3 regions of the Marinomonas foliarum genome follow, and region 3 is predicted to be linked to each of the others. Evidence: predicted binding sites of a transcription regulator. Region 3 holds the regulator's gene; each other region holds the start of a gene.

Region 1 (11,006 bases), 1.1 Mb from region 3:
CTTCTGCTCTGGTTGGCTCTAGAAGTGTTTCAAGCGCGGCTTGCAGCTCGGCTCCTTTGCCAGGGTGAGCGATAAGATTAGCAACGAGAACGAGTTCGGTGGTCATAATTTTTTCCTTGTCTTATTAACTTATTGAAAACCTTACACGACTGCTATGCGCGCTAATACTGTGTTAAAAATACGCGTACGAAAGCATGCCCTTGTGTTTTAATAACTGTAACGTTTTTGACTCTGAATCGCTAAGGAATCATTGTGACTTTTTCTCTCACGACATTGAGCAAGCTGCCTGTTGCTCTTGCTGTCATAGGCTTCGCACTTGGACTGTCTTCTTTTGCCAATGCCGCACGTTCAGGCGAGGCACTTTACAACAGTTTTTGCATTGCCTGCCACATGAATGGCGTTGCGGGAGCACCTAAATTTGGCAATAAAGCCGATTGGCAACCGAGAATAGAAAAAGGCATAGACACTTTATTAAAAGATGCGACAAGCGGCTTTAAAGCCATGCCGCCAAAAGGACTGTGTTCCAATTGCAGTCAAGACGAACTCCGTGATGCAATTCAATATATGATCGACAAGAGTTCAGACTCTTAATCGATTATGATTTAGCCGTTTAACATGGCTTTTAGTGCCGACAAAGACGCTTGGCCACGTTCTTTTTTAGTGCTTTCTCCTTCGTCGCTGCGACCTTCCCACACCAAGTCTTCTTCTGGCAATTCGTCCAAGAATCGACTTGGCAAGCAGTCGATTTCTTCGCCATACTGACGACGTTTCGCAGCTAAGGTGATGCACAGAGTCTTTTTCGCTCGAGTGATACCCACATAAGCCAATCGACGTTCTTCTTCGATGTCGTCGTTTTCTATGCTGTTTCTATGAGGCAGAAGCTCTTCTTCACAGCCAATCAAAAACACATGCGGGTACTCCAAACCTTTGGAGGCATGCAGCGTCAGTAACTGCACCTTGTCTTCGTCTTCCTCTTCTTCTTGGCGTTCCAGCATATCGATTAGTAACAGCTTACTGATGGCTTGATCCAAGCCTGCAGTTTCGTCTTCTTCCCATGCAGATTCCATCATGCGTTGAATGGAATCCAGCAAGAAGCGCACGTTTTCGATGCGTCGATCACCCGCTTTGTTAGAGGAAGTTTGCTCTTGAATCCAGCCGTAATAATCCATGTCGTGAATCATTTGCTCGATCACGGGGACAGGCGAAGCACCTTCTAAACGCTGGCGCAAGGTAGACATCCAACGTTCGAAATCCTGAAGGCTCTTTAACGAGCGTCCAGAAATAGTTTCTTCTAGCTCTTTGTAACCCGATGCTTCAAACAAGCTAACACCACGTTCAGTGGCAAGGTTACCGACTTTTTCCAACGTGGCAGGGCCAATTTCCCGACGCGGTAAGTTAACGATACGCAAGAAGGCATTGTCGTCCGATGGGTTCACCAAGAGACGTAAATAACTCATTAAATCTTTGATTTCCGCACGCGAGAAAAACGAAGTCCCGCCGTTCATCTTGTAAGGAATACGGTAGGCTTGCAGCTTGATTTCCAACAGACGCGCTTGGTGATTACCACGATACAAGATGGCAAAATCTCGATAAGGAATTTCATGACGTAAATGGCGTGATTGAATTTCTGCTGCCACGCGCTCTGATTCTGCGTCTTCGTTACGGGTCACCATGACACGAATCGGGTCGCCCTCTTCGTGATCACTCCACAAAGCTTTATCGTAAATATGCGGATTGTTCGCTATCAAGGTATTGGCCGCTTTCAGGATGGTTTTAGTCGAGCGATAGTTTTGCTCTAACTTGACCAATTTCAAACTAGGGTAATCGACAGACAAACGCTCAAGGTTTTCAGGACGTGCACCACGCCACGCATAAATGGATTGGTCATCATCGCCTACTAGAGTGAAACAACGACGAAATCCAGCCAACAACCGAATCAATTCATACTGACTGGCGTTGGTGTCTTGGCACTCATCCACCAGCAAATAGCGGACTTTGTTTTGCCAGCGACCCCGCAGTTCTGCATCGGCCATTAATAAACTCACTGGCAATAAAATCAAATCGTCGAAATCTACTGCGTTGTAAGCGCGCAAATAACGTTGATATTGCACATACACTTGCGCCGCCAGCAGAAACTCTTCGGTATCGGCATTGGTCATGGCTTCTTGTGGTGTAGTTAGATCGTTTTTCCAATTGGAAACCGTATTTTGACAGTAAGCGGCCGAGTCAGTTTGACCGTTAAATTCTTTGTCGAGGATTTCTTTAATCAGACTAAGGGAGTCTTGGGAATCAAAAAGGGTGAAGCCTTCTTTTAAACCCGCGCGGCGATATTCTTTACGAAGAATCCGTAAGCCTAAATTATGGAAAGTCGAGATACTCAAGCCGCGACTTTCTTGTTTAGACAACATGCCAACCACACGCTCTTTCATTTCCCGCGCTGCTTTATTGGTAAAGGTTACCGCAATAATGCTGTTAGCTTTGAAGCCACATGTTTGAATCAGATAGGCAATCTTTGTGGTGATAACGCTGGTTTTTCCCGATCCAGCACCCGCCAATACTAGCAAAGGTCCATCGATCTGTTTGACGGCATCTAACTGACGCTCATTCAGATTACGAAGACGATGGGATATGGATGGCAATAACTCACTCATGGAAAACTCTGGCTCGTAGGGCTATTAAAAATCAGCGCTAAGTGTACCCGACAATGAAGAATCTCGCACTGTGATAACCATGCAACAGACATAAAAAAGGGACGCACAAATGGCATCCCTTTTTTGACGCTAAGCAAATATTTTATTTATCGGTATCTTGAGCGTTGCTTTCAGCAACAGGCCGACGGCTCCAATAGCTCGCCAACAAAGATCCTGAAATATTGTGCCACACACTGAAAATCGTTCCAGGTAAAGCCGCCATAGGCGTGAAAAATTTCACTGCAAGCGCTGCAGCCAAACCAGAGTTTTGCAAGCCGACTTCAAACGCAACGGTGCGACAAACACGTTGATCGAATCCGAGTAAGTAAGTTACCCAGTAACCCAAGGTCAAACCGATCGCGTTATGGATAATAACCGCCGCTGCAACCATAAGGCCAACTTGAACAATCTTAGAGGCGCTCAAAGCTACGACAATAGCAATGATCAGCACGATGGCAAACATCGAAATGTAAGGAAAAATCGGTTCTGCCTTGCGGACAAATTTTGAGAAAAACGTGTTAATTAACACACCTGCTGCAACAGGAAGCAGAACAATTTTAAACAAGCTCATTAACATACCAGCGACGGGGACATCGACACTTTGACCAATCATTATCGACACCAAGAATGGCGTTAGTATCACACCCAACAAGGTAGAAATAGCCGTCATAGAAATGGACAGCGCCGTGTCGCCTTTCGCTAAGTAACACATAACATTCGATGAGGTACCACCCGCCACACTGCCCACAAGCAACATGCCAACGGTTAATTCCGTATCAAAACCAAACGCAAAGGCCACACCAAAGGCAGCAATAGGCATGACTAAAAATTGTAATAAAACGCCAACACCAACAGCTTTGCCGTTCTTCAACACTTGCTTAAAGTCCGCAGGGCTTAGCGCCAATCCCATTGCCAACATAATGATGGTCAATAATGGAACGATTTGAGTTTTCAAACCAACAAACAAATCCGGTTGGAAGAAGGCGATTGCAGATAGCAATAATGCCCAAAAGGGGAACAGCTGGATAACCATAATACAAGACTCCAATTATGCCGCTCAGTTTTGCTTCCACAAAATCAGCAAAACGAACAGACACCACAATTAATTATTATTAGTCCCATTACAAAAATCACTCTACGAAGGAGCAATGAAAATGGGCGGAGAATTGTAACTAAATGGCATGGGTTAAAACAGCATTTATCGTGTATTAACTCTTGTATAGAAGCCGCTACGTCACCATGTTATCAACCTTAGTAAGATGAAATTGCAGCATATGCTATGAAGATACCGCCATGGATAAGGTTTTTTCCATCTTTCGGTAGCTTAACGACTCCATTAAATGCGCTCTGGTGACGGGAGAGTCACTTAAATCCGCCAAGGTCAGCGCGACTTTTAACACTCGATGATAAGCCCGTGCCGAGAGTTTTAATTTTTCCAACGCCTGCTGCATAAACTGTTTATCGTCATGACTCAGAGCACAAATATTTTCTAACTGACGACCACTTAACAGCGCATTTTGCACGCCTTGGCGCACTCGTTGCCTTGTTACCGCGCGCTCTACTCGTTCGCGAACACTTGCACTGCTCTCCCCTTCTTCGTCAGCGTTTACTAAAACATTCGATGGTAAAGGCGGCACCTCTACATGCAAATCAATACGGTCTAAAAAAGGCGCAGAGAGTTTTTTAAGGTATTTTTGACTGGCACTGGATTGATAATAATCCTGCCCGCCACTGTAGGCTTCATTACTGGCGTTCATCGCAGCAACCAACTGAAAACGAGCCGGAAAGGTCACTTGTCCACGAGCGCGTGAAATATGAACTTCACCGTTTTCTAATGGTTCGCGCAATACCTCCAATACTTTGCGGTCGAATTCCGGCAATTCATCGAGAAAAAGCACACCGCAATGCGCCAAAGACGCTTCTCCCGGCTTAGGAATTGAGCCACCACCAACCAGCGCCGCCGCAGAACAAGAGTGATGCGGAGATCGAAACGGTCTTTCAGACCAATGCCAATCCAAGCCCATTTTACGTCCCGCCACTGATTGCACCGATGCCACAGCAAGAGCTTCGGCTTCGGTCATCGCCGGCATAATGCTTGGTAAACGAGACGCCAACATGGTTTTACCAGTTCCAGCTGGACCAATAAACAATAGATTATGACCACCAGCCGCTGCAACTTCTAGGGCTCGCCGTGCTTGATACTGACCTTTTACGTCACGCATGTCTTTATGATCTAACGGCAAAGGCTCAGCTGGAGTTGACACACAAACAGGCAGTGCTGTTTGTTTTAGTAAATGTGCGGTCACTTGGGTTAAATGTTTTGCAAATACTGCATTGCCTTCTACAAGAGCCGCTTCTTGCTGATTATCTTCAGGAAGAATTAGCTGACGATTCGCCTGATGACAAGCAATGGCTGATGGCAATAAACCCGGCACACCTCGAATATCACCCGACAATGCCAGTTCACCAATAAACTCAGTATCTCGTAAGTTCAACTCTCCAAGTTGACCTGATGCCACTAATACACTAATAGCAATCGCCAAGTCATAACGACCACCCTCTTTGGGTAAATCTGCTGGCGCTAAATTAATGGTGACGCGTCGAGTAGGAAACTCAAAATGGCTATTAATAATCGCGCTACGCACACGATCTTTTGCTTCACGGACAGCCGCTTCGGGAAGGCCGACAATATTTAGGGAAGGCAGCCCATTTGAAATATGGGTTTCGACGGTAACTAAAGGAGAAGACACGCCCACACGGGCACGACTATAAATAGTGGCTAAACTCATGATCACTCCTTGATCAAAATATTTATTATGCTTTCTTATGTGAAAAACAATCCAGCTAATCACTTGATTCGTATAAACAACACATTCTTAAGAAGATCAATAGTCACAAAGGTGAATAATGGCCAACCAAATAAACCCCAACAAGCTTCTACTGTCGAAATGGACGTCCACTTCTCCACAGCAAAAAGAAAAGCATTTTATTGTTACTAAACTCATTCGAGATGAAGAAAACGTCGTTATCGAATGCGTTCTTGAAGCCGTGATCAACAAAAACCAATATCAATTGCCTTGGCAATCACTGACATCGTCTGAAGACTGGCTTCAAGGCTGGAAGTAAATCAGGACAAATTTTACAAAAACTTAGTCGTTCTTTTCTAGTTCATTTAAGCGAGCTTCTAAAACAGCAAGCTTTTCACGGTATTTTGCCAACATCGCGGCTTGCACCTCAAACTCTTCACGCGTAACCAAATCCATTTTGCTTAGCGTATTTCGCGCCACTTCATGTAATTGCGCCTGAATCTCTTCTTTTGGCAGCTTACCCAACGTTTCTGCCGCTTGGCCTAACCCCGTACCAAGTTGCTTTATAAATTGATCAATCATGTCATTCTCATTTTCATCTTTGCGGTGATTATTTATCGTGACTTTGCCTAATAGTATAGAAGTCGAAGCGGGATACAAACAAGCTCTCAGAGTACATATTACAAAGCACATCTTAATACCGTGCCCATTTATAAGCACAGATAACTTTAAAACCGCTTCTTTTTTGTGCAGAAAATCAACTGACGCAATATTGAAGCCCAAAAACCACTCTAAATAACACATTCACACCAAGATTAACCAAGTGGTTATTTCCTAACCAGAAGCAATAAGATAAAGACCTGTACGGCTTTTCTTTTCTATTTTTAAACGTCACTCGCACCATATTGATGCAGTATATTTATAGAACACACCAATATGCTGCACTATATAACGCCATTCATGACTCTTTTTAATTTCAATAAACCGACAGAATCCTTACAAAGCCTTTGATACATAGGAACTCCCATATATGGCACGCATATTGAATAAAGCTAACTACCTGCGATACGACAATAAAACTGACTTTTTAAGGAGACAGTGGGTATGAAGCTTATTACTGCCATCATCAAGCCATTTAAACTCGATGATGTTCGAGAAGCACTTTCTGAGATCGGTGTACAAGGTATTACCGTTACAGAAGTGAAAGGTTTCGGACGTCAAAAGGGCCACACAGAACTATACCGCGGCGCTGAGTACGTAGTCGATTTTCTACCGAAAGTAAAAATCGAACTTGCCATTGCAGACGACATGACTGACCAAGTAGTGGAAGCCATTACGAGTGCAGCAAACACTGGCAAAATCGGCGACGGTAAGATCTTTATCGTTAACCTTGAACAAGCGGTTCGTATTCGTACCGGCGAGACTGGTGTAGAAGCGGTTTAATTACTGCTCGAATTATCCTAGCCTTTAGGGGGGCGAAACATGCAAGATCAAATTTTTCACTTACAATATGCGATGGACACCTTTTATTTCTTGGTGTGCGGCGCACTGGTTATGTGGATGGCAGCCGGATTTGCCATGTTGGAAGCAGGTCTAGTACGTGCTAAAAACACCACTGAAATTCTTACTAAGAACGTGGCTTTGTTTGCCATTTCTTGTGTCATGTACCTAGTTTGCGGTTACTCCATCATGTACGGTGGCGAGTGGTTCCTTACAGGTATTCAAGACGTAGATGTTGCTTCTACTCTAACTGACTTTGCTGGCCGTGATGGCGGTTTTGAAGGCGGTTCTATTTACTCAGGTGCATCTGACTTCTTCTTCCAAGTTGTATTCGTTGCAACAGCCATGTCTATCGTATCTGGCGCAGTTGCTGAACGTATGAAGCTTTGGGCTTTCCTAGTATTTGCTGTTGTTATGACAGGTTTCATCTACCCAATGGAAGGTAACTGGACTTGGGGCGGCGGCTCTGTATTCGGTATGTTTAGCCTTGGTGACCTTGGTTTCACTGACTTTGCAGGTTCTGGTATCGTTCACATGGCAGGTGCTTCTGCTGCACTAGCAGGTGTATTAGTACTTGGTGCTCGTAAAGGCAAATACGGCCCTAACGGCGAAGTACGTGCCATTCCTGGTGCTAACTTACCTCTTGCTACACTAGGTACTTTCATCCTTTGGTTAGGTTGGTTCGGCTTCAACGGCGGTTCTGTACTTAAACTAGGTGACATCGCAAGTGCTAACTCTGTTGCTATGGTGTTCTTGAACACTAACGCTGCTGCAGCGGGTGGTGCAATTGGTGCGCTTATCCTAGCTCGAATCCTATTCGGTAAAGCCGATCTAACTATGCTTCTAAACGGCGCATTGGCTGGCTTGGTTGCAATCACTGCTGGTCCTGATACGCCATCTGCTCTAGGTGCGACTCTAATCGGTCTAGTTGGTGGTATGATTGTTGTTGTGTCTATCCTGACTCTAGACAAGCTTAAAATTGATGATCCAGTGGGTGCTATCTCTGTTCACGGTGTTGTTGGTCTTTGGGGCTTGCTAGCGGTTCCACTAACGAACGATGGCACAACATTCGGCGGACAAATCGCTGGTGCGCTTACTATCTTCGTTTGGGTATTCTTCTCTAGCTTGGTTGTTTGGTTAATCATCAAAGCAATCATGGGTGTTCGTGTAAGCGAAGAAGAAGAGTACGAAGGTGTTGACCTTTCTGAATGTGGTATGGAAGCATACCCAGAATTCAGCAAGAATTAATCACTCTTTTTAAAACCTAGTTTTTAAAACATCAAAACCCTCGCCTCGGCGGGGGTTTTCTTTTTATATCCCTTATTGAACAACTGCTATACCCCCTTATGACGCACTGATCTCTTACTTACTTATACAAATACGCGTTATCATGAGGGATACATAAGATCGATTGATAGAGGCAAACATGCAGCACGACGACTTACATTTAACTATTCGTAACCTAACCAACGACGATTATAATGAAATCAAAGTATTGATGGATAAGGTCTATCACGATATTGGTGGCTCATGGCCTGAGCACACTATCCACAAACTCATCAAAGACTTTCCAGAAGGCCAAATCTGTTTAGAAGACCACGGTAAAATTGTCGGTTTGGCATTATCAGTTCAAGTAAGCTATCAACGCTTTAGTAACCCACATACTTATGACGATCTTATCGATCAAAAAGAGAATGTTCTAAACGATGCTCGTGGTGATGCTATGTATGGTTTGGATGCGTTAATTGCACCTGAATATCGAGGCTATCGTCTTGGTCGCCGACTATACGAAGCCAGAAAAGACCTTTGTCGCCAACATAATTTACGCGCTATTTTAGCTGGCGGCCGTATTCCAAGTTATCATGAGCACGCCCATGAAATGAGTGCTGCGGAATATTTAGAAGCAGTGCGCGAACGTAAAATTTACGACCCGATTCTAACCTTCCAACTATCAAACGATTTCCAAGTCACTCGTTTGTTAAAGCGCTATATGCCAGAAGACGAAAAATCCCAAGGCTATGCGACTCTATTAGAATGGAAAAACATCTTCTTTGAGCCAGACACCAACGTGATTCGTTCGCGAAAAACCCAAGTTCGTATCGGAGCCATTCAATGGCAAATGCGCGAAGTTGAAAGCGTTGACGAATTGTTAAAGCAAGTTGAATACTTCATCGATGCCGTATCCGACTACAAGAGTGACTTTGTTCTCTTTCCGGAATTTTTTAACGCGCCACTAATTGGGCTTAGCCCAGACCAAAGCAACCAGACCGAAGCCATCCGCTTCTTAGCCAGCTTCACAGAGCGATTTATCAATGAAATGTCGCAGTTTGCGGTCAGTTACAATATCAACGTTATTACAGGCTCCATGCCTGTGATTGAAGACGAAGTAGTTTATAACGTTAGTTATTTATGCCGCCGTGACGGTACCGTAGAAGAACAAAAGAAAATCCACATCACGCCTCATGAGCGTCGAGATTGGGTCATCGAAGGTGGTAACGATCTGCGTGTCTTTAATACCGATGCTGGTCGCGTGGGCATCTTGATTTGTTACGACGTAGAATTCCCAGAACTGGGTCGTCTACTGGCAGAACAAGACATGGATATTTTGTTTGTCCCTTTCTGGACTGATACCAAAAACGGTTACTTGCGTGTACGTCGTTGTGCCCAAGCTCGCGCTATTGAAAACGAATGTTATGTGGTTATTTGCGGTAGCTGTGGCAACCTTCCACAAGTGGAAAACTTAGACATCCAATACGCACAAAGCTCGGTATTTTCGCCTTCAGACTTCTCTTATCCGCACGATGCGGTAATGGCGGAAACCACACCAAACACAGAAATGATTATGTTCTCTGACTTGGATTTAGATAAATTGAAACTGACACGCAGCGAAGGCTCAGTGAACAACTTGAAAGACCGTCGCACGGATCTTTATTCAGTCAATTGGAAAAAACAGCACTAATAAAAAATACTATCCAGCGATAACATGGATGTTATCGCAATCCTTTAATTCATCACTATAAAGAACACAAGAGACTATCATGGCCAAAGCAAAAACCGCTTTTGTATGCAATGAATGCGGAGCCGACTACGCAAAATGGCAAGGACAATGCCAAGCCTGCAGCGCGTGGAATTCCCTATCCGAAATTCGCCTTACCTCTGGTAAGACCTCTGCTCGCGTTTCTGCTAGCCAAGATCCACGTTATCAAGGTTACGCTGGTGCCGTGACAGGTATTCAGAATTTATCTGACGTTGATTTAGGAGATGTACCTCGCTTTAGCTCCGGAGCAAATGAATTCGACCGAGTATTAGGCGGGGGGTTAGTCCCCGGGGGTGTCGTACTGATTGGCGGACATCCAGGTGCAGGTAAAAGTACTTTACTACTGCAAACCATGTGTTGGCTGGCTCAGCAACAAAGCGCTTTGTACGTGACAGGGGAGGAATCCCTTCAGCAAGTCGCTATGCGAGCACAACGCCTTGGTTTACCTACACAAAACCTAAAAATGCTGTCTGAAACCAATGTGGAAGCGATTTTAACCATCGCTCAGCAAGTCAAACCCAAAGTCATGGTGATCGATTCGATCCAAGTCATGCATTTGGATGGCGTAGAATCCGCTCCCGGCAGTGTGTCACAAGTTCGAGAAAGCGCTGCAGTTTTAACGCGCTTCGCCAAACAAACCCAAACAGCGGTTTTATTGGTCGGTCACGTCACCAAAGACGGCTCTTTGGCAGGTCCTAAAGTACTTGAACACATGGTGGATTGCTCTGTTCTGTTGGAAGGCTCAGAAGACTCGCGCTTTCGTACTCTTCGTGGCATGAAAAACCGCTTTGGTGCCATCAATGAGCTAGGCGTTTTTGCCATGCTAGAAAATGGTTTAAAAGAAGTAAAAAACCCTAGTTCTATATTCTTGAACCGCAGCAATCATCCAGCGGCAGGCAGTCTTGTCATGGTGGTGTGGGAAGGCACACGCCCCTTGCTGGTCGAACTTCAAGCCTTGGTCGATGATTCCGC
Region 2 (11,006 bases), 940 kb from region 3:
GTACGAAAGTAGGTCTTAGTGATCCGGTGGTTCTGTATGGAAGGGCCATCGCTCAACGGATAAAAGGTACTCCGGGGATAACAGGCTGATACCGCCCAAGAGTTCACATCGACGGCGGTGTTTGGCACCTCGATGTCGGCTCATCACATCCTGGGGCTGAAGCCGGTCCCAAGGGTATGGCTGTTCGCCATTTAAAGTGGTACGCGAGCTGGGTTTAGAACGTCGTGAGACAGTTCGGTCCCTATCTGCCGTGGACGTTTGAGATTTGAGAGGAGCTGCTCCTAGTACGAGAGGACCGGAGTGGACGAACCTCTGGTGTTCCGGTTGTCACGCCAGTGGCATTGCCGGGTAGCTATGTTCGGACGGGATAACCGCTGAAAGCATCTAAGCGGGAAGCCTCCCTTAAGATAAGATCTCACTGGGACATAAGTCCCCTAAAGAGCCGTTCGAGACTAGGACGTTGATAGGTTGGGTGTGTAAGTGCTGTGAGGCATTGAGCTAACCAATACTAATTGCTCGTGAGGCTTGACCATATAACACCAAAGTGGTTTTGGATGAGAAAAGTGAAAGCTCAATCTCATCAAAATGACAAAGACACAGATACGATAAAGCATCAGCAATGATGAGCATCGGTTTAATACTTGATCCACGTTATTTCAAAATGAATTGTTAAAGATCCAAGCACGTATTCGCGTGTTTTGAGACAAGTCGAAAGACAATGCAATCAACGCATAGCTCAAAACAAACGCAAAACGAATTGCTTGACGATCATAGAAGCGTTGAACCACCTGATCCCATCCCGAACTCAGAAGTGAAAAGCGCCATCGCCGATGGTAGTGTGGGAGATCCCATGTGAGAGTAGGTCGTCGTCAAGCTTTATATTAAGAGAAACCCCGTCCTGCTCAGCAGGTCGGGGTTTTTTCGTTATGGGGAATCACCATCGCCCATGCTAGTCTCGCAAGGGGATAAGTATGTGGGGCTCTTTATAACAGACAGGCATGTAAGAGTAGATCGTCCCGCAATAGGGGAAGTATCATCAAGCTTTATATTAACAAGGCCCTGATAGCTATGCTGTCAGGGCTTTTTTTCGTCTTAAAGAAATGCAAAGTCATCTGGGTTAGCAATAAGCCTCGCAGCACTCGCTTAGCCATTTGCTCCGCTTATGCCTGTCTCATCCTTCGACGGTCTGTGCGAATTTAGTGTTAAGATGGAATGAGTCAGCATAAAGATTTTTTTGATTCGTTAAAGACGGATGTGAGGGTTTAAAGTGCCTTTTATCCGATTTTCTGTTGTCTGTTTCGCAAGCTGAAGGTGAATCAAATATTAATACTCTTTAGGTAAGTTGTTGTCTTGTAATGCAGCTGTTTTTTTTGCGTAATACCTAGAAAGTAGTGGAAATCAATTGAATCTATAGTCGTTCATGCAGGAGAAGATTGTGAGGATTTAACTGTATGCGCCTTCACTATCTAATAAATTTATTGCTGATTTTTCAGGTCTGTAATGTGTTTTATGGGTATAAAAAGAATTAGTTTCGCCTCCAATGGGTGTATTTCGCTCCTTTCGGACTTTACATTCACGCATAGCATCTTTATGAAACTTATGAAAGGTAGGTGTTTCTGAGAAAAAATATGGTATTTTCTATTTTATTTTTAAGGTTTGAAAATAAATAAAATCCTTTAAATACATATAGATATGATTTTTTTATCTTTATTCTGATGCTTATATCGTCAAGTCTTGTAATTTTTTTTTAAAACTTGATTGACCCAGTGCTTGAAAGCGGACTACAATCAGTTTCGTTTAAAAGAGTTGGCAATATTTATGTCCAGAGTTGCGAATATTACGTCATGTATGTTCGGTCCTGTTAAGTCATAAGTAATACCGAGTTTTTTTAGCACTATAACGGAAGCGATTTACGCTTACGTATAAATTAACTTAACCTACAGGATAAACAGACATGTCTGACGTAGTAACTGGTACAGTAAAATTTTTCAACGAAACTAAAGGTTTCGGTTTCATCACTCAGGATTCTGGTCCTGATGTTTTTGTTCACTTCTCTGCAATCAACACTTCTGGTTTCAAAACTTTGGCTGAAGGCCAAAAAGTTGAATTCCAAGTAGCTCAAGGCAAAAAAGGCCCAGAAGCTCAAAACGTTACTCCTCTTTAATTAAGAGTTAACGTTGCTGAGGTTTTACTCAGCAGTGCGAATGCTAAAAAGCGACTTTATAGTCGCTTTTTTTGTTTTTGTTGTTTGTATGGCTTTAAAGGTATTAATTTTTTTATTAGCTCCTTTAATGCTTCATAGCAAAATAGAAATAATTGTTTGTATAAGGGGAGATATTCAATGGCTGCGAAATCACTGCAGGAGCAATTATTAGGTGTTGGGCTTGTAGATAAAAAAAAGGTAAAAAAGCTAAAAGCAGAATCTTTACAGCATAAGCAAAAGGTAAAAAAGGGAAAGGCTGCGCCAACTGACATGGATGATCGGCAAGAGGTGTTAAAGCGTCAGCGTGATGAGAAAGCAGAAAAAGATAAGCAGTTAAATCTAGAGCGTCAAAAGCTTATAGAAGAAAAGGCTATTCATGGACAAATTAGACAGATGATAGAGCAAAACCGTATAAAAAAAGAAAGCGGTGATATTTCTTATCATTTTACAGATAATAAAAAAGTTAAGAAATTGTATGTCAGTCAATCTATGCATAATGATTTAAGCTACGGTCGTTTGGCGATAGTAAAGCTTGATGAAGCATATGAGCTTATTGCTGAACCTGTTGCTGTGAAAATAACGGAGCGTGATTCTTCTTATGTGCTAGTGTGTAATAATCGAACCGAAAGTCTTGATGATGACCCTTATGCAGACTTCCAGATTCCAGACGATTTGATGTGGTAGCTTACTCAGTGAAAGTTGATTAGCTTAAAAATGAAAATTATTTCTTGCACAATCCATTAAGTCAGGATAGTGTAATATTTAGGCAGAGGGCAAAGGAATTGTCCATGCCTCCAGGATGGAGGCTCTGTCTCCTTTCAGGAAGGAACAGAGCTGCAAGGATGCAGCGGAAATTTTTCCAAGAACTTCTCCTTAAATAGACTCCACTACATATAATTAGCTCAATTGCTAAGCTGCTTATTATTTGCATTGTATGCATTCTCTATGAATCCTACTTTAGATTCTATGGTTTTCATCACCTCTCTGATTCTTAATTATTTTTCTGATTCCTCCGCACTGCCGCTCTTTTAAGTTCTTTCTTCTCCTTTCAATGTGCTTTTCTGTAGATTAAATCTTATTTCACGTTTAATTTTTCACACTTTGTTATTTTTATATGCACATTATTTTCGAAACGAAGATGAGTTTTTTATTAACCTATTGATTATAGGTGTTTTTTTTTAATTGAGCTGATTACTCTCCGTTTTTCGTCCTTTATTTGTGACTTATTTCATATAAACAGCACTCAGGATGAATTGTTTGTGCATGCATGATGCACCTACTTGTGAATTTCTGCGAAATCTTTAGATTAATTGACTGTTGCTTGCAATGTTCAAGCGCCTACAAGAAAGCTATATATTTTAAAGGGAAACGAGAATGAAAAAATCGATTATTGCTATCGCAGTATCTAGCGCTGCTTTTGCTGCTGTATCTGTTCATGCTGCTGAAGGTTCTACAGTAGACGTTTACGGTAACATCCAATATGCATACACAGATAAAGATGCTGGTGATGAATTTAAAGATAACGGTTCGACTTTTGGTTTTAAAGGCGAAACAACAATCAATGAAGATTTGACTGCTTTCTTCAAGTACGAGCTTGAAGCTAATGCTGATGAGAAGAACACTGTTTCAACTCGTCTTGATCAAGCTTTTGTTGGTTTGAAAGGTAACTTCGGTAAAGTACAAGTTGGCTCTTTCGATTCTATCTACAACAATGCAATCCAAGATTCTGTTGACCAGTTTGAAAACTTATCTTTCAAGAATAACACTACGACAACTGAAGGCGATACTATCGCTTACTTCTCGCCTTCAATGAATGGCTTTGAAATTCAGCTTTCTACTCAAGTCACGGGTGATGCAGCTGAAATTCCTACAGCTACAGGTGACGATTTGCAGACTGAAGATGGCGCTAGTGTAACTGGTGTAGTTAAATACTCTACAGGCGCTTTGGTGCTAGCTTTAGGTTATGATCAAAATGGTAACTATGTAGATGGGGAAAACACTATCGGTTTGAATGTTGGTTACCAAGTGATGCCAGCTTTGAATGTGAGTGCAAAATTTGAAACTACTAAAGATACGCAGGATACATTTGGCCTAGCTGCTCGTTATGGCTACGGTGCTGGTGATGTTTACGCTTCTGCACAAGTTATCTCTCCAGAGACTGGTGATGACTACAACGAGTTTGGTGCTGGCGTAACATACAGCCTAGCGTCAAATGTTTATGTATACGGCGAAGTAGCTAGCATCGAAGCTAACTCTACTGCTGATTCCGATACTCAAACAGCTGTTGGTGTTTACTACGGTTTCTAAGGTCCTCTCCTAGAAGATTTTATTTACTCTAAGGCTCCTGTTGTTCGATAAGGTGGGAGCCTTATGTTAAATGCGATCATTCAAGGTTCCATATCTCTTCTCTTGTAGGCGATTGTTGGAACATTTTGGCACTTGATGGAAACATCAAGTGCTTTTTTTTATTTTGAAAGCTTTTATTCTTAATATTACAAATACTTGATTGTTATTTGACCAAACCGTTACACTGAAGTTTTCCTGTGATTGGCGGTTTTTATGCTTAATATGGACTTTACCCAAGCTGTATTGATCGATACAAATAAACTTGATTGGGTAGCAAGTCCCATGCCTGGTGTTTTTAGAAAGCCATTGGCTAGGGAGGGGGCTGAACGGGGTCATGCAACTAGCCTTGTGCAGTACAAGGCTGGATCAGTTTTTCGCCCTCATCCACACCCTCTGGGTGAAGAAATATTGGTGTTATCAGGTGTTTTTTCTGATCAACAAGGTGACTTCGAGGCGGGAAGTTACTTTAGAAACCCTCCCGGTACTAGTCATGCTCCTCATAGTGAAAATGGGTGCTTGTTGCTCGTCAAGTTACATCAGTTTCAGTCGTCCGATTTAAATCAAGTCTCTATAACTACCCCTAAAATCTGGTCATCTAATAAGTCCGAAATCTTGCCGCTGTATATGTTTGGTATGGAGTGTGTGTGGCTTGTTAGGATTCAAAATGGTGACAATTTATTAAGTGAATTAGACTTACCTAGTTCTGTTGAATTATTTGTTATCTCAGGTCAGGCTAGTTACGGTGAGCGTCTATTATCATCTGGCATGTGGTTTCGTGAGCCAGAATTTTTGTCAAATCAATGGAGTGTAGAATCGAGCTGCTTTATTTGGCTAAAGTCGGGACATTTCTAAATCGTCTATTAATGAGAATATTGAGGTATTTGTGAAGCATATTGTACCAGAGCAAAAACGAGTGGTTTTGCCGATAGTTGAAAGTGATGAGTGCTTCCCTGTAGGACGAGTTTACTGTGTTGGTCGGAATTATGCTGAGCACTCGAGAGAAATGGGTGATGACCCTGAAAGAGATCCGCCATTTTTCTTTGCTAAAGACGCTTCTAATGTTGTGCCTGTTAGCTTTTCAGATACGTTGTCTATTCGTTACCCAATGGCTTCTAAGCAGTTTGAGTATGAAGTTGAACTTGTTGTGGCGATTGGTAAAGGAGGGCGTAATCTGACGCTAGGACAAGCTAGTGAGGCTGTTCTTGGCTACGCTGTTGGTTTGGATATGACTCGGCGGGATCTTCAGGCGCAAGCTAAGAAGAAAGGCCGTCCATGGGAGGTTGGAAAGTCCTTTGATGAATCCGCGCCAATCAGCCCAATCCTCCTGAAAACAGATCAGCTTACCAAGCAAATATTGAATGCAGAAATTGGTTTAAAAGTGAATGGTGACTTGAAGCAAATTAGTCACATTTCCAATCTTACTTGGTCTATTGAAGAAGTTATCTGTAAATTATCAGAGGTATTTGAGTTGCGACCTGGTGATTTAATTATGACAGGTACGCCCGAAAATGTTGGTGCAGTTACTTCGGGTGATGAAATGACTGCTTGGGTGGATTCTATAGGTGAGATTCGAGTTTGTGTTACTGATTAAATTCTGTGAATCTACTTTGTAAGATAGGCGCTAACGGGTGGTTATATTCATTTAATAGATGAATAGCCACTTCCGCAGTACACAGGCCTGTTGTCTTTTGATTTCTGCGTTTGCTGTAAACTGACTTTATGTCTTTGATTTCATAGTGTGTGAATTTTTTTAGATATGGGGATTGATTGTACATTTTTCGTGCTTGCTGCCAAGTGCCGTCAATGACAATAATGTTCTCTATATTGAGCGTGTTCGAGATGCTTTGCGGGGAGTCTGCATTGTTATCTGGGTAGATAAGTAAGCTATTATCTGGTGATAAGTTAATTATGTCTGGGCTAGGGGCAACTCTAGACCAGATTATGACTTTGCAATCAGAGCCCATTATTTCTTCTACTAATTTACCCGTCCCTGTTTTCTTTTTGAGTTCTTCACTGTGTGTTAACAGCCAAATAATCATGTGCTTTTTTGCCTAAGTAAATCTTTATTATGGGGATTGTACTCATAGTGGGCTCTATTATGAATTAAAAAAGAGCTCCTCTTGTTTTGTGACAAGAAGAGCTATTTCAGATTGGCAGAATACAATAGAGTTTTATTCTTTACCTATCGAACCTATTTTATGGATAGATAAATCTGCGCCATTAAATTCATCTTCTTCATTTAGTCGCAATCCGCTAATGACTTTAATTGCGCTATAAACAGCAAAACCACTTATGGTCGCAACGGCAATACCGGCAATACTTCCGACTAGTTGTGAAAGAAAGCTAACACCGCCTAGACCGCCAAACGATTCAGACCCAAATATACCTGCTGCGATCCCACCCCATGCCCCACAAACCCCATGTAATGGCCAAACACCGAGTACATCATCTGTATTTTTTAAATTTTGCTGAACATAGGTGAATAGCAGGGTGAATATCGCGCCAGCAAATGCGCCTGTTGCGAGCGCTCCTATTGGATGCATTATGTCTGACCCTGCGCAGATAGCCACAAGACCGGCTAGTGGGCCGTTGTGAATGAAGCCTGGGTCGTTTTTACCAAATATCATTGCGGTAATAATGCCGCCAACCATCGCCATTAAAGAGTTTACGGCGACGAGTCCACTGATGCCTTCTAGCGTTTGCGCTGACATAACATTAAAACCAAACCAGCCAATACAGAGTATCCAAGCGCCTAGAGCAAGAAATGGAATGTTTGAAGGGGCAAAGGCAACAAGTTTTCCTTGTTTGAATCGACCACGTCGCGTTCCTAATAAAACAATAGCTGTAAGAGCGACCCAGCCCCCAAATGCATGAACAACAACGGAGCCCGCAAAATCATGAAAGGGGGCGCCAAAGTGAGTTTCTAATAGATCCTGAAAGCCATAGTTGCCATTCCAGACAATGCCTTCAAAGAATGGGTACGCAACACCAACTATAATGGCGGATGATACCAGCATAGGGTAGAACTTAGCTCGTTCAGCAACGCCACCAGAGATGATTGCTGGAATGGCGGCGGCAAATGTCATTAAAAAGAAGAATTTAACTAGGCTGTATCCATTGTTTTGAGATAAAACGGCTGCGCTATCAAAAAAAGTAATGCCATAAGCGATTTGATACCCAACAAAAAAATAGACAAGCGCAGATATGGCAAAATCTGTCATGATTTTTACTAGCGCATTAACTTGGTTCTTGTGGCGTACTGTTCCTACTTCAAGAAAGGCGAAGCCGGCATGCATGGCAAATACCATCACGGCTCCAAGTAGGATGAAAAGCGTGTTTGAGCTGGATACGAGTATTTCAACTGCACTATTTGTGGGTGACACAGAGCGACTCCTGTTGTTTTTGCACTTATATGGTTCTCCATCTCCTCTTGTTGCTCTTGTTTAGGGCTTTTTTTATAGAGAATGGAGGGTTTCTTTATTATTTTGGTGTTTTTAAGCAAGATACATTCCATGTTGCGTTTTCTTGGTGCTTTTTTGAAGGTTTGTCCTGTGTGTGGTCTTTTTTGGTGCTTTTCTTGTTGTGTTGATTAATGTGCTGTGCCTATTTTTGTTTGGCCTACTAGATTTGTGGGCGTTTCAAAAATCTCAGCTTATATATACTTTCTATTTTATTTCTAACAACTTATTATCAAGAAGTGGCTATATTTATTAGTGCTAATGTACTTCTTAATTGGCTACATATTGTGTTTTTTTAAGATTGATAGCGTTTTAATTTAGTTAAAAAGATTGCTCGTTTAAGAGCAGCATAAAATGAGGTTGTTATGTCTGATCAGTTAGTTTCAGGAATTGTTAAGTGGTTTAATGACGAGAAAGGGTTTGGTTTTATTGAGCGTGAAGGTGGTGCAGATGTTTTTGTTCACTTTCGTGCGATAAATGGTAATGGGCGTCGTACTTTGCAAGAAGGCCAAAGTGTTACTTTTGAAGTGACTCAAGGCCAAAAAGGCCCTCAAGCTGAAAATGTAACTATTGTATAATTAGCTTGGTTATATTTAAAAAGCCATGTGTCCATTACGCTGTATTTTAGTTTCTTAGTGTGTTGGCGACATGGCTTTTTTATGTTTTTAATTTCAGCTATAGACTTTATAGGAGGAGGGTTTGCTCCCTGTTTTATATTCATTTAGGCGTTGCCCTTATGCAATCCGAGCAAGATATACCATCTCATTTTTGGGGTTGCATGTATATTTAAGAGAGGTAGATCTAAAATTTAAGCCGCAGACTTTGCTGTCGCTCGGTGGCCGCTCTAGTGTTCCTCAACTGATTGATGTTGAAGGAAGTCGTTATCCGGAAAGCTTAGATATCATATTCTGGGCACTTTCAAACGTAGAGTGCAGGTTAGATATAGAGTGCATGTGGCCAAAAGAAAGTGTGCAGAAAAGTAAAATGATGGCGTGGGTTCGATACAACGATAATGTATTTAAGGGGTGGCTTGATCGCTACAAATATGCAGACCGTTATCCTGAATGCAGTCAAAGCTATTATCATAAAAAAGGCGAAGTGTTCTTAAAACGCTTGGACAAGCGCTTGGCGAATAGGTCTTTTTTGTTTGGTGAAAAGGTGAGTGTTGCTGATATTGCTATATTTCCATTTATTCGCCAGTTTGCGGGGGTAGATCAAAAACGCTTTGATGAATCTCAGTATCATCATCTTAAACTGTGGCTAAAAGGTTTTTTAGATAGTTCTCTATTCAAAGACGTCGTTATGAAAAAACATTCTGTTTGGGTAAGTGGGCGGGAAGAAGTTATCTTCCCACCCAATAAATAATCTAGGTTATTTATGTTAGCCCATTAAACCGAATGTAACCCAATATAGAAAACTAGGGTCTGCATCATTTGGTAGTTCGAGTTGGATAAATTTACCCTCCTCATCTAGATGCTTTGATTCAGGGAAGTTTTGTTTTAGCACCGCTAGATTTGTATTTGCCAAGTCCGTTTGTTGCAAATCCATATAAGACTGAATGCTGATAGCAAGTGCTTCTTCGACAGATCGAGTGCTAGGGTAGTGTAAAATCACTTCTTGGCTTCTACGTAATGCTGAAAGAGGAGCCTTTCTTTTTAAGTAGTAGTTAGCCACTTTCAGTTCATGTCGTGAAACCATTTCGCGTAAATGAAACATGCGTGCTTTTGCGTCTGGTGCATATTTGCTATTTGGGAAGCGCGATGTGAAGTCCGCAAGTTCACTAAAAGCTCTGGATAATTCTTTTGAATCCCTTTCGCTTGGGTCTAAATCCAAGTAGCGAGACATAAAGCTTTCAGCGCCTTTGTAGGTTGAAAGAGCACGCATGTAATAGGCGTAATCTATAGAATCATGTTCGGGATGATTTTTGATAAAACGCTCAGTTGTAGAGTGTGCTGAAATGAAATCGCCAGCTTCCATTTGGGCATAGATTAAGTCCAGTTCTGCACGAGTACTGAACTCACCAAACGGGTAGCGAGAGTCTAAATCTTTTAAGTGTTTTATCGCGGTGGATGGAAGATTGTCTTCTAATGCTTGTTGCGCTTTATTGTAATAAACACGCTCAGGCAGGTCTGGTTCTTGTACTTGAGTACTTGAACAGGCTGCAATGAATAAAGAAAAACTTACTATTCCAGAGAATCGGAGCAACGAGTGATGAAATCCCATGTATAATCAAAACCTTGATATGGTAGTAGATTGGCCTCAATCGGCATTTTGTAGCGTTATACTGCGAAAGATGAAGAAGAGCAAGGCGCTACACGTTTTTTCACATTTAGCTCAATGATAAATTTATTGAGCTGATAACAACAGACTAAAGTACATTGTATGGCAGAGCGAATAGTAAAAGAAGCCCAAGTTCCTTTCGATTTGGGAGGAAGCCGGTTTGATCAGATTGCAACAGAGTTGTTTAGCGATTATTCCCGTTCTCGTATCCAGTCATGGATCAAGGAAGGGGTTTTAAAAGTTGACGGAAAAATCACGAAGCCTAAAGAGAAGTTGTTTGGTGGTGAAACTGTGTCTCTGGATATTGTCATTGAGGCCCAAGAAGATCATGAGGCGCAAGAGATGGATCTTGACGTCGTTTATGAAGATGACGACATCATGATTGTTAATAAGCCTGCAGGCTTGGTAGTCCATCCTGCTGTGGGGAACCGAGATGGTACTTTGATGAATGCTATTCTTCATCATGCTCCAGAAACTGCGCACATTCCACGAGCTGGTATAGTGCATCGTTTAGATAAAGAGACGACAGGCTTAATGGTGGTTGCTAAAACATTGGCGGCGCAAACGGATCTGGTTGCTCAGTTACAAGAGCGCAGTATGGGGCGTGAGTATGAGGCGATTTCCATTGGTGTAATGACTGGGGGTGGTGTTGTTGATGAGCCTATTGGTCGTCATCCACATAACCGCCAAAAACAAGCAGTAGAGCCTGTCAATGGTAA
Region 3 (11,006 bases):
GCCAACAACTGACCTACCGCTTCCTCTGAACCAAACTTAGCCAGTATGCTATAGCCCTGTAACGCCAATACCATCCCAATGAAAGCGCCAGAAACGACCACTATCACTAGAGATAAAACACCCACAGAATACAACTGTTTAACCAGTAAATTTAAAGACTCTTTCGGCCTAACTGGCAATCTAAAGACACTTTGAATGAGAAAAATCCCAGCACGCCCCACCGACTCTAGCCAGTTCAGCAACGCAGCCCCAAGCTCTGCAACCATTTTCATAAAGACACCTTATCCGCAACTGAGCTACTTTCTGGATAATGAAATGGCACTGGCCCATCTGGCTCACCATTTAAGAACTGCTGGACCTCAGCATTATCTGACGCCTTTATCTCCTCAGCTGACCCTTCCGCAATAACACGACCGCCAGCTAAAATACATACATGATCTGCAATAGAAAGAGACTCTTCAACATCGTGAGAAACAAGCACTGAGGTGATCTTGGCTGAATCATTTAACTGGCGTATTAGCTTCACCAGCACACCTTTTGAAATTGGATCCTGGCCTGTAAATGGCTCATCATACATAACCAACTCAGGGTCCAAGGCTATCGCCCTAGCCAATGCAACACGTCGCGCCATACCACCAGAAAGTTCAGAGGGCATTAATTCGGCCGCCCCTCGCAAACCGACACTGTAAAGCTTTTCCAATACTCTGTTAGATATTGCTTCAGCGTCAAGCTTGGTGTGCTCCTCCATTGGAAAAGCTATGTTCTCAGCAACACTCATATCACTGAATAGAGCACCACTTTGGAACAACATGCCCATTTTCTTTCTCGCTTTATACAGATTCGACCGAGACAATGAGTGGACATTTTGACCATCTACCAAAACCGCCCCAGAGTCTGGCGCTAACTGAGCTGCAATCAAACGCAGCAAAGTAGTTTTACCTGTTCCGCTTGGCCCCATGACAGCGGTAATCTTCCCCCTAGGAATCGTTATAGAGACGTTTTCGTAGATAAGCCGCTCTCCCCTTGAAAAACTCACATTTTGGACTTCGATATAAGCATCAGTCACTGGTACACCCTTAGCATCCTTCCCAAATATGGTTTGATACTATCATTGCCCCCTAACAATTAGAATCGTGACAAAGGCAAAACTACTTTGTTTGCAATATCAAGCCTTGAATTTAGTCGCCAAACCTCATTAAATGGTGCCTTCTATTACAATGAGTCATACCATTAATATGTTGTTATTTTCTATTGCTCTCATCGCAGGACTAGTTTTACTCGTATTTAGCTCTGATAAATTCATTGAGCACGCTGCTCTCGTAGCTGAAAAGCTCAACGTAAGCCCTATGATTATTGGCATCACCCTAGTAGCATTTGGCACATCAGCTCCCGAGATGGTGGTTTCTGCTATTGCCGCAATGGATAATGCGCCAGAAATAGCAATCGGCAATGTTCTAGGCTCGAATATTGCCAACATCGCTCTAGTGCTAGGTATCACCTTGTTGTTTTCCGCCATCCCTATAGCAAAAGGACTTTCCACAAAGGAAGTCCCCCTAGTGTTAGCAATCACACTACTAACCGGCTTTTTATTATATGACCAAGCATTAGATCTTTGGGACGGTATAATACTCATTGTTGCTTTTATCGTCGTACTGATCATTCTATTGCGCGGCAACAAAGATCTAGAGAGTGAACTAAAAGAAGAGCTTCCTGCAGATGACGGCACATCAATACTACAATCACTAGTCATTGCATTAATCGGACTAATCGTCCTGATCGGCAGCTCCAAACTACTCGTTTGGGGAGCCATAGGGATTGCCACAGCATTAGGTGTTAGCGAGCTAGTCATCGGCTTAACTATTGTTGCGATTGGAACCAGCCTTCCAGAGTTAGCGGCTTCCATTAGTAGTGTGAGAAAAGGCCATCATGACATTGCCATTGGCAATGTATTGGGCTCAAACGTCTTTAACCTAGCCACCGTACTACCTTTACCTGCACTGATTGCCCCGGGAATCATTGATCCGAGCGTGATACAGCGTGATTTCCCTTGGGTACTAGGATTGACTGTCGCGCTTGCTGTTGCCATCTTCATCTTTAAAAAATCCAAGAGCATTGCTATCCCTAGATGGTTAGGTCTACCCTTAATCGCTTCTTATGGCGTGTATTTATTCGCAATCAGCACGAATGGCGCTTTATAACAATGGATACTGCAAAGCTATTAAAGACCAAAAACACTCTCATATTAGTCGTGATAATTATGCTTGCGATTGCTATCAGTTGGTACAGTACAGAGCCAGGAAAAAACTTGGTGGAAGCAGATGCACTTCGTGGATCACCTGATTACTTTGTAACCGAAGTACAAATTAAAGAGTTTGATAAAAGTGGAACTTTAATCGAATCTATGAATGCAAAACAAACCTTCCACTATGATTTGCAAGACAAAACATTCCTTGAACAACCTAGTGTTGCACGCTACTCAGAGTCAGGGCAATGGAATGCAAAAGCAGATAAAGGGGTTATTGAGGACGGAAGTAATGATATCCTATTAACTGACAACGTAAGAGCAACTAAGAAGTATCAACAGTCTGAAGACATCAATTTAAGCTCAGACAACATGCACTACGAAGATAAAAACAAATCATTGACCAGCTACGGAGCTGCTACCCTGATATCAACTCAAGGAAAAACCTCCGCAAGCAAGATTACAACCTATATAAATTCAGAAGAAGTCGTGATGACAGGATCTGTACGAGGAAGCTATGAAACAATTCATTAACGCCAGCATGTTGCTCACTTCTGCCCTTATTGGACAATACACTTACGCATTACCAGATGACATCAGTAAGCCGTTAGAAATACAAGCCGATGAAGCATCGTTCGACCAAAACTCAGGTCAAGCCATTTATAAAGGCAACGTATTTGTAAAGCAGGGCTCTATCGAGATTCAAGCGCAGTATTTAAAAGTTTCCACAGATCCAAAAACCCAACAATTCAATAGCCTTGAAGCGACTGGTTTGCCTGCGAAGTTCAGCCAACAAATTGACTGGAATGGAAACATTGTTATTAGCAGAGGAAACGAAATCCACTACCAAACAGATGAATCTAAGTTAGAAATTACTGGTGATGGCTATTTGAGCCGCATGCAGAACTCTATCACTGCTGACTATATTCTCTATATGATTCAAGACGGCACCTTTAGCGCAGAGAAAAAAGATTCTGGACGCGTGTCTATGACATTACAACCACAAGCTACTGAGGCAAAATAATAGATGGCCTTACTAGAAGCAAAGCACCTTGCAAAAAGCTATAAAAAACGCAAAGTTGTAAAAGATGTATCAATTTCTGTTGAATCAGGACAAGCGGTTGGTCTATTAGGACCAAACGGAGCAGGGAAAACCACTTGCTTCTATATGATTGTTGGCATGGTAGCAAATGACGCTGGCGGCATTTTTATTGATGGCGTAGATATAACCCACGACGCAATGCATACACGTGCACAAAAAGGCATTGGCTACCTTCCTCAGGAAGCATCTATTTTCCGAAAGATGTCGGTAGAAGATAACATATTAGCTATCTTAGAAACCCGAAAAGAGCTAAATAAAAGCCAACAACAAGAGAGACTTGAGGCTCTTTTAGAAGAGTTTCATATTACTCATATACGCACCAACTTAGGCATGGCATTGTCTGGAGGAGAACGTCGTAGGGTCGAAATTGCAAGAGCACTTGCAATGAACCCAAAATTCATCCTTCTAGATGAACCATTTGCTGGTGTAGACCCTATTTCTGTTGGTGACATAAAGCTCATCATCAAACATCTGCAAGAAAGTGGTATAGGTGTATTGATCACCGATCACAACGTCAGAGAGACCCTCGACATCTGCGATAAAGCCTATATTGTTGGCAATGGCTACATCATTGCGTCAGGTGATGCTAGTACTGTCATCAACAATGAACAGGTTAAAAAGGTCTATTTAGGCGACGACTTCCGTCTGTAACCCCTTATCATTGCTGTAGAAAGGGAGTAGTATGCACAACTCGTTCCAATTCATTCAAACAAAAAGAGTTGCTCCATGAAGCAGTCTTTACAATTAAAGCTAGGTCAACAGCTAACCATGACCCCCCAACTGCAGCAAGCAATACGCTTACTGCAGCTTTCTACGTTGGATTTAAAGCAAGAAATCCATGAATTTCTAGAGTCTAACCCGCTCCTTGAGCTTGATGATGACGAGCAAACTCATAACGATATCCCTGCTAGCATTGAATCAAAGAGCGAAACAGAAACACCTCTAGACAACGGTGAAGAAGCGCGCGTAGAGTCTGAATGGACGGAAAGCATCCCCGAAGAACTGTCTATAGATAGTAATTGGGATGACACCTACCAAAGTTCAGCAGCGGTGAGTGACAGCCACAGTTTTGAAGGCGATAGCGATTTTGAAAGCCGCAATGCTCCAGCCGAAAGCATTCAAGACCATCTTATTTGGCAGTTAAACCTCACCCACATGTCAGATAGAGACCTCGAGATTGCCTATGCCATCATTGAATGTGTTCAGCCTGATGGCTACTTAAGCATTACCCCTGACGACATCTGCGAATCACTCAGCATTGAACTTGAAGACTTAGAAATGGAAGAAGTCATTGCTGTTCAACATAGACTACAGCGCTTCGACCCCGTCGGTGTATGCTCTATTGATTTACGCGATTGCCTATTAGTGCAATTAGAGGCTTTTCAAACACATCCTCTATTTAAAAGCACATATAACCTTATTGACCACTATTTACCCCTATTGGGTAATAGAGATTTTGCGCAATTAAGCCGCAAAACAAAATTAAAAGACGAAGCCCTAAAAGAAGTCATTAACCTAATCCAGCAACTAAACCCGCGCCCAGGTTCTGTTATTGATGCGGATGATACAGATTACGTGATTCCTGACGTATCAGTTAAAAAGCGCAACGACGTATGGCAAGTTGAATTAAACAATGACGCTCTTCCACCAATAAAAATCAATGAAACCTATTCAGCGATGGCAAGTACAGCTACAACAGCTGAAGATGCTTCTTACATCAAAAACTCTCTACAAGAAGCAAAATGGTTCATGAAAAGCTTGCAAAGCCGCAACGAGACACTACTAAAAGTAGCCAGTTGCATTGTTAGCAGACAAATCGATTTTTTCGAGCTTGGTGAAGAAGCGATGAAACCAATGGTACTTCATGACGTAGCTGAAGAAGTAGGCATGCATGAATCGACCATATCTAGGGTGACTACTCAAAAATACATGCATACGCCCAAAGGCATATTTGAGCTAAAATATTTCTTTTCTAGTCATGTTAATACGGCATCCGGCGGTGAATGCTCTTCGACAGCAATCAGAGCCATGATCAAAAAGCTTGTTGCCGATGAACCTGCTAAAAAACCTTTAAGTGATAACAAGTTAGCTGCCATTCTGGCAGATCAAGGCATACAAGTTGCTAGACGAACTGTAGCCAAATATCGTGAGGCGATGAACATCCCTCCTTCCAATGAACGCAAACGACTGATCTAAACGGAAAGCATTTTATCATGTCATTGAAATCATTATTAAAAGCAGACCTCGTTCTCGCAAAGCAAGATATCATTAGCAAAAAACGCGTATTAGAAAACCTCGCGGAAGTAGCATCTAACCGACTTCACTGTGATAACGAAGCGGTTTATGACGCCCTGCTAGGTCGAGAAAAACTTGGAAGTACCGGTATAGGCAATGGAATAGCAATTCCACATTGTAGACTAGAGTCTGCAAATCATACTGCCATAGTCGTGATGTCCTTAAAGACACCTATCGATTTTGACTCGATAGACAAGCGAGCTGTCGATCTAATATTTGCTCTGATTGTTCCGCCACATGAGTGCGACCAACATCTTGCAACATTAGCTCAAATAGCAGAATTAGCACAGTCTCCAGAGTCATTAGACAAGCTGCGTACAGCCCAAAATAACGAAGAGCTATTCAATATTTTTAACTCATTAGTATAGGTATAGAGCATGCTGGAAGAGTCTATTGTTATTATAAACAAGCTTGGCTTGCATGCCCGTGCTGCAGGCAAACTCATTGAAACAACCACACGCTTTTCTTGCGATATCACCATAGAGAAAGACGGCCGTAATGTGGATGGAAAAAGCATCATGGCAATGATGATGCTCGCTGCAGGAAAAGGCACCGAAATAAACATAAAAGCAAATGGTGAAGACGAACAAGACGCTATTAACGCGATTGTTGAATTAATTAACAATCGCTTCGGTGAAGATGAGTAAAGAGCACCATGTCGGAGCAAAACACCCTTAATCATTTGCAGACAGTTACCGAGTCCCTTGAGACCGGTGCTACGATGCAAATACGCTACCTACTTAACGGTGCCTTGCCTGCACAAGATGTTGCGCGACTACTAGAATCTTCCCCACCAAAAGAGCGCAAGCTCTTATGGGAACTCATCGAAGACAAAAACGAAGGCGAAGTATTACAGTATCTACCCGAAGATATTGGTGTTCAATTCATGAAAAACATGAACACAGAACGCCTAATCGCCGTCTCTGAACACTTCGAAAGCGATGACCTAGCTGACTTACTGCAACACCTACCAGAAAAAATTGTAAAAGAAGTTCTTGCGTCAATGACGGCGCAGGACAGAACAAGAGTCGAAGATTTATTAAGCTATTCAGAGGATTCTGCTGGCGGCTTAATGAACACGGATACAATAACAATTCGTCCAAACATTACCGTTGACATTGTTTTTCGCTATCTACGCAGGCACGCAAAAATCCCAGATATGACCGATAACCTATTGGTCGTAAGCCGCTCAGACAAACTGCTAGGCACATTGTCCCTTACAAAGTTATTAGTTTCCAACCCAAGCGCAACCGTGCGTGATATTATGGAAACAGAGTTTACCGCTATCAATGCAGAAACTCCCGCGAGTGAAGTCGCACAGTTATTTGAGAAAATGGACCTTGTCTCAGCTCCGGTTATTGATGGTGAAAGCAGAAAATTACTTGGCCGTATCACTATAGATGACGTGGTTGATGTTATTCGAGATGAGGCAGAACACTCCATGTTAAGCATGGCAGGCCTCGATGATGACGAAGACACCTTCTCCCCTATTATGAAAACCACCAAACGTCGTGCTGTTTGGCTAGGTATAAACCTTATTACTGCATTTATTGCCTCCTATGTTATTGGTCTATTTCAAAATACATTGGATCAGGTGGTCGCATTGGCAATATTAATGCCTATTGTTGCCAGCATGGGCGGCATCGCTGGCTCACAAGTACTCACACTGGTTATTCGTGGTATAGCACTCAACCAGATTGGAGCAACCAACACTCGCTGGCTTTTGAATAGAGAGCTTGTTGTAGGTCTTCTCAATGGCATTTTGTGGGCAACCGTTATCGCAGCCCTTACCGCTCTTTGGTTTGACAACATAAAGATTGCCTATATCATTGCGGGTGCCACCATAATAAACCTGCTATTTGCAGCAACCACTGGTACACTTCTGCCAATTTTCTTGAAAAAGATTGGTATCGACCCTGCCCTTGCTGGCAGCGTAATTTTGACTACCGTGACCGACGTGATTGGATTCCTTTCTTTCCTTGGTCTCGCTACTATTTTTCTAATATAGGTTCCCATGACAGACTTTGATCAATTTGAAAACGAAGAAGACATCCCTAAAAGTAAAACCCAGATCAAGCGTGAAATGGAAGCCCTGCAAGATCTAGGTAAAAAACTACTAAGCTTAAGTAAAAATCAACTTAAGAAAGTTGAGATGTCAGACACATTACGCGAAGCCTTTGTTGAAGCAGGGCGCATAAAACAACACGAAGCAATGAGAAGACATCTCCAATATATTGGCAAGGTAATGCGCACAGAAGACCACGAAGCCATTGCGCATCGTGTCGCTCTGTTTGACTCGACGTCGGCCGCTTACAATAAATTATTTCACCAACTTGAAGTAAAGCGTGATGCACTGATTGGTGAAAATAGCAAAGAGGTTTTGTCACAATACTTAGATGAAAACCCTCAGATTGAAGACATTCAATTGCTTAGGCAGTTAATTCGCCTATCACAGAAGGAAGTATCCCAAGCCTCAAACACAACAAATCGTAAAAAACTTTTCCGCTTTTTACGTGAAGCCGAAGAAAAGCGCTTGGGCCTAAAAGACTAACAAAGAAAACTAAGTCTATTGGAATTAACGACGAAAAGCTCCGGTACAGACATAACTGACCGGGGCTTTTTTAGCGAAATCTACGATGAACTAAACAGGGCATCTTTTTCCTGCAGCCATTCAGCCTTTGTTTTTCCACTTCAAAAACAAAAAAGCCAGGCTCTCCCTGCAAATCCGCCAAACACTCACCAAACGGCGAATATAAAGCACTATTACCATAAGTCTGTCTTGTTGAGTTATGCCAACCACACTGACCAACACCCAATACATAACACTGATTCTCTATTGCACGAGCAGACAACAATGTGCGCCAATGCGCCTTTCCAGTGACATAAGTAAATGCGGATGGCACTAACAATATTTCGGCCCCTAGACTTACCAGTTGTCGATATAGCTCTGGAAACCTCAAGTCATAGCAAATACTTAGACCAACTTTAAAACCATCAATGTCCAACACCTTTAATGATAATTCACCCGCTTCTATAACGTCAGATTCTTTATAAGAGGCCGCTTTATCATCGACAGCCACATCAAATAAATGAATCTTGTCATATCGTTCAAGCACTGCGCCATCCGGCCCAACTACCCAGCAAGACTGCCTCACACGCTCATTAGGAACCACACTGCCGTCAAACCTAAGAAGGGATGGATGAGAGCCAATAACGATATAGACAGAGTGCAATATAGCAAGGGCCTTAACTTCAGCAAAAATCGTAGCTTGATATTCAGACTCAGCCAAACGACGCATGCTTTTGCCATCAAACAAAAATACGTTCTCAGGAAGGACTACGAGACGCGCACCTCCATCCAGAACAGCTGAAGTAACGAGTCGCTTAACCTCTTTAACATTGCTTCGCCAATCTTTCGTGCTCGTCAGTTGAATAGCGGCAACAGACAATCTATTTGTCATTTGACTTACCCTGTGGCTGATATCGAACTGGCGTCATAACAGGATTATTAAATGAACCTTCAACCTTATATTGAACACTCGTTACCTTCGATAACTGATCACCTATTAGCTTATCAGTTATGAACAATAAACCTGCTAATTGAGGTGTCCCCCAAATCAAACCCGCCAAAGGAAGCGTGCCAGTTAAGGGGAAAGTCGCCGTTAATTTTTCATTCAATATTTCATTCACAATATCCGCCTCACCAGCAACAACAAGCTCAGCAGTCGGAGACTTGATGGTAATTGGAGAAACCGTTTTCAAAATACCGTCGCCAAGTGAAAGCACCCCTTTAAACTCATCATAAGTTAAGCCTGGCTCATAAACATCTGAAAAATCCAACAATAAACGTCGACTTAAGGCCCCTATATTAAAGATACCTAGCGCTTTCAAAAATGGAGGTAACTCATCAACTTTACTGAAATTACCATTCGATGCCGAAAAAGCAATCCGTCCAGATACAGATTCACGATCAAAATAAAATGGGTGCCCTTTCCAACTTAACCCCACATCGATGTTGTAATTTTTAGACGTAACAATGGCCTCGTTGGAAAACTTTTGTGTTAATTCTGCAAGGTCAGCACCATCAGCAGTAATAACTAGCTCAACATTGGAAGCTTTCCCACTGTCTTGCCAAAATAAAGAACCTTTAAAACTGCCCGTTTTTAACTTAGATGAAATAGGATCAACCCTTACAACATCTCCTTCTCTAGTTATAGTTAGCTGCCAATCACCATAGGGCTTTTCATTAAAATAAAGTTGATCTACCGATAACTTCATATTGGGAATTTGCTTAGCCGAGAAAGGTGCCGCTTTACCGCTATCAGCATCATCCTCTGAAGAATCAGAATTCCAGCTTAGAAAACCAAAATTAAGATTAACCACACCATCTTTCCATATAAAAGCAAAATTCATTTCATCTGAATTTACAAAGAGTGGCTTATCCGTAGACGAGTTATAAAGCACCTTAAAGTTATGCCAAGTATTATTTGGATTTACCACCACCCTATCCACTATAAGGTCAACACGACTCAACCAAGCAGGTAGAGCAGGAATTTCCACCGAATCAGACGTAGTATTTTCGTTTGAAAAATCAGCGATTACAGACTGCCACTCATTAACAAGAAGCTGTTTTAGATCACCACTAATCACCAAACCATTTGGTATGGTTGAACCCAGCCCTTTATGTTGCACCGTACTAACAATCAACTCGCCACCAACAAACTCTTCGTTTTGGAGCAATAACCTTGCCTTCGAAAAAGCATCGTAGCTTGCATCGATAACAAGATCGGATTCATGCTGCCTTACTTTAACTTGTAACGGCTTTACTTCACCCGATTCTTTCCCAATAGGCTCTGGCAGATCGATTTTTGCACCCAATAAATCACTATCGATAGTAAAGTCGACTTGACCCGGTTGAGATTGATTCACTGATAATTTGCCGACATAATCTGCCAAACCAGAAACTTTATTTACGGCCACATCAGTAACATTACGCCATTTAAGTACTTCCTTAACATCCACATTGCCGGAAAGATCGCCAATAACTGCCAACCCACCGCTCCCATCAGATGTTGCCATAGAAGACAACGCTAGGTGAGAGACTCCACCTAAAGCTTGCACATCAAATCCTGAATCGGTTATACCCTCACTAGAGCTGTAATTCAGCCTCCCTTCTTGAACATAACCGGTCAAGTCAAGTTCATTAATTCGCAACGAATTGTCTTTAAAATCTAGCGCAAGCTGTACCTTGGGCTCCATGTCAGCTGAAAAAGGAATCGCAACATCAAATTCGCCTTTTACACGCCCCTTCAATTGCCAATTAGCAAAAGGTGACAAGACAGACTGAGCCAATGGCGTTGATTGTAA

What was found. Region 3 encodes sigma-54, which starts transcription at its own class of promoters, with help from an activator protein. Its sites were predicted from a motif close to TGGCACNNNNNTTGCTNT; they were not measured.
Region 1: the regulator sigma-54 is predicted to act here: its motif matches at 6,529-6,546, upstream of glnK (P-II family nitrogen regulator).
Region 2: the regulator sigma-54 is predicted to act here: its motif matches at 8,045-8,062, upstream of JSY38_RS05795 (ammonium transporter).

What each region holds. Positions count from the first base shown of each region.
Region 1 covers NZ_CP070273.1:1,371,159-1,382,164, forward strand. The annotation lists gene JSY38_RS06380 (putative quinol monooxygenase) at 1-106, opposite strand, end outside; gene JSY38_RS06385 (c-type cytochrome) at 253-591, shown strand; gene rep (DNA helicase Rep) at 603-2,651, opposite strand; gene JSY38_RS06395 (bile acid:sodium symporter family protein) at 2,794-3,723, opposite strand; gene JSY38_RS06400 (YifB family Mg chelatase-like AAA ATPase) at 3,968-5,479, opposite strand; gene JSY38_RS06405 (TIGR02450 family Trp-rich protein) at 5,598-5,816, shown strand; gene JSY38_RS06410 (accessory factor UbiK family protein) at 5,840-6,079, opposite strand; gene glnK (P-II family nitrogen regulator) at 6,602-6,940, shown strand; gene JSY38_RS06420 (ammonium transporter) at 6,980-8,245, shown strand; gene JSY38_RS06425 (carbon-nitrogen hydrolase family protein) at 8,424-9,956, shown strand; gene radA (DNA repair protein RadA) at 10,036-11,006, shown strand, end outside.
Region 2 covers NZ_CP070273.1:1,246,651-1,257,656, reverse strand. The annotation lists rRNA gene JSY38_RS05835 (23S ribosomal RNA) at 1-533, shown strand, start outside; rRNA gene rrf (5S ribosomal RNA) at 761-875, shown strand; gene JSY38_RS05825 (cold-shock protein) at 1,955-2,164, shown strand; gene JSY38_RS05820 (DUF2058 domain-containing protein) at 2,342-2,887, shown strand; gene JSY38_RS05815 (porin) at 3,578-4,510, shown strand; gene JSY38_RS05810 (cupin domain-containing protein) at 4,763-5,401, shown strand; gene JSY38_RS05805 (fumarylacetoacetate hydrolase family protein) at 5,433-6,140, shown strand; gene JSY38_RS05800 (tRNA-uridine aminocarboxypropyltransferase) at 6,130-6,588, opposite strand; gene JSY38_RS05795 (ammonium transporter) at 6,721-7,932, opposite strand; gene JSY38_RS05790 (cold-shock protein) at 8,373-8,585, shown strand; gene JSY38_RS05785 (glutathione S-transferase) at 8,707-9,372, shown strand; gene JSY38_RS05780 (outer membrane protein assembly factor BamD) at 9,388-10,230, opposite strand; gene rluD (23S rRNA pseudouridine(1911/1915/1917) synthase RluD) at 10,390-11,006, shown strand, end outside.
Region 3 covers NZ_CP070273.1:311,562-322,567, forward strand. The annotation lists gene mlaE (lipid asymmetry maintenance ABC transporter permease subunit MlaE) at 1-272, opposite strand, end outside; gene JSY38_RS01525 (ABC transporter ATP-binding protein) at 269-1,066, opposite strand; gene JSY38_RS01530 (calcium/sodium antiporter) at 1,218-2,198, shown strand; gene lptC (LPS export ABC transporter periplasmic protein LptC) at 2,201-2,776, shown strand; gene lptA (lipopolysaccharide transport periplasmic protein LptA) at 2,760-3,266, shown strand; gene lptB (LPS export ABC transporter ATP-binding protein) at 3,270-3,995, shown strand; gene JSY38_RS01550 (RNA polymerase factor sigma-54) at 4,071-5,540, shown strand; gene ptsN (PTS IIA-like nitrogen regulatory protein PtsN) at 5,558-6,007, shown strand; gene JSY38_RS01560 (HPr family phosphocarrier protein) at 6,017-6,286, shown strand; gene mgtE (magnesium transporter) at 6,295-7,647, shown strand; gene yjgA (ribosome biogenesis factor YjgA) at 7,654-8,190, shown strand; gene JSY38_RS01575 (carbon-nitrogen hydrolase family protein) at 8,261-9,100, opposite strand; gene JSY38_RS01580 (YhdP family protein) at 9,090-11,006, opposite strand, start outside.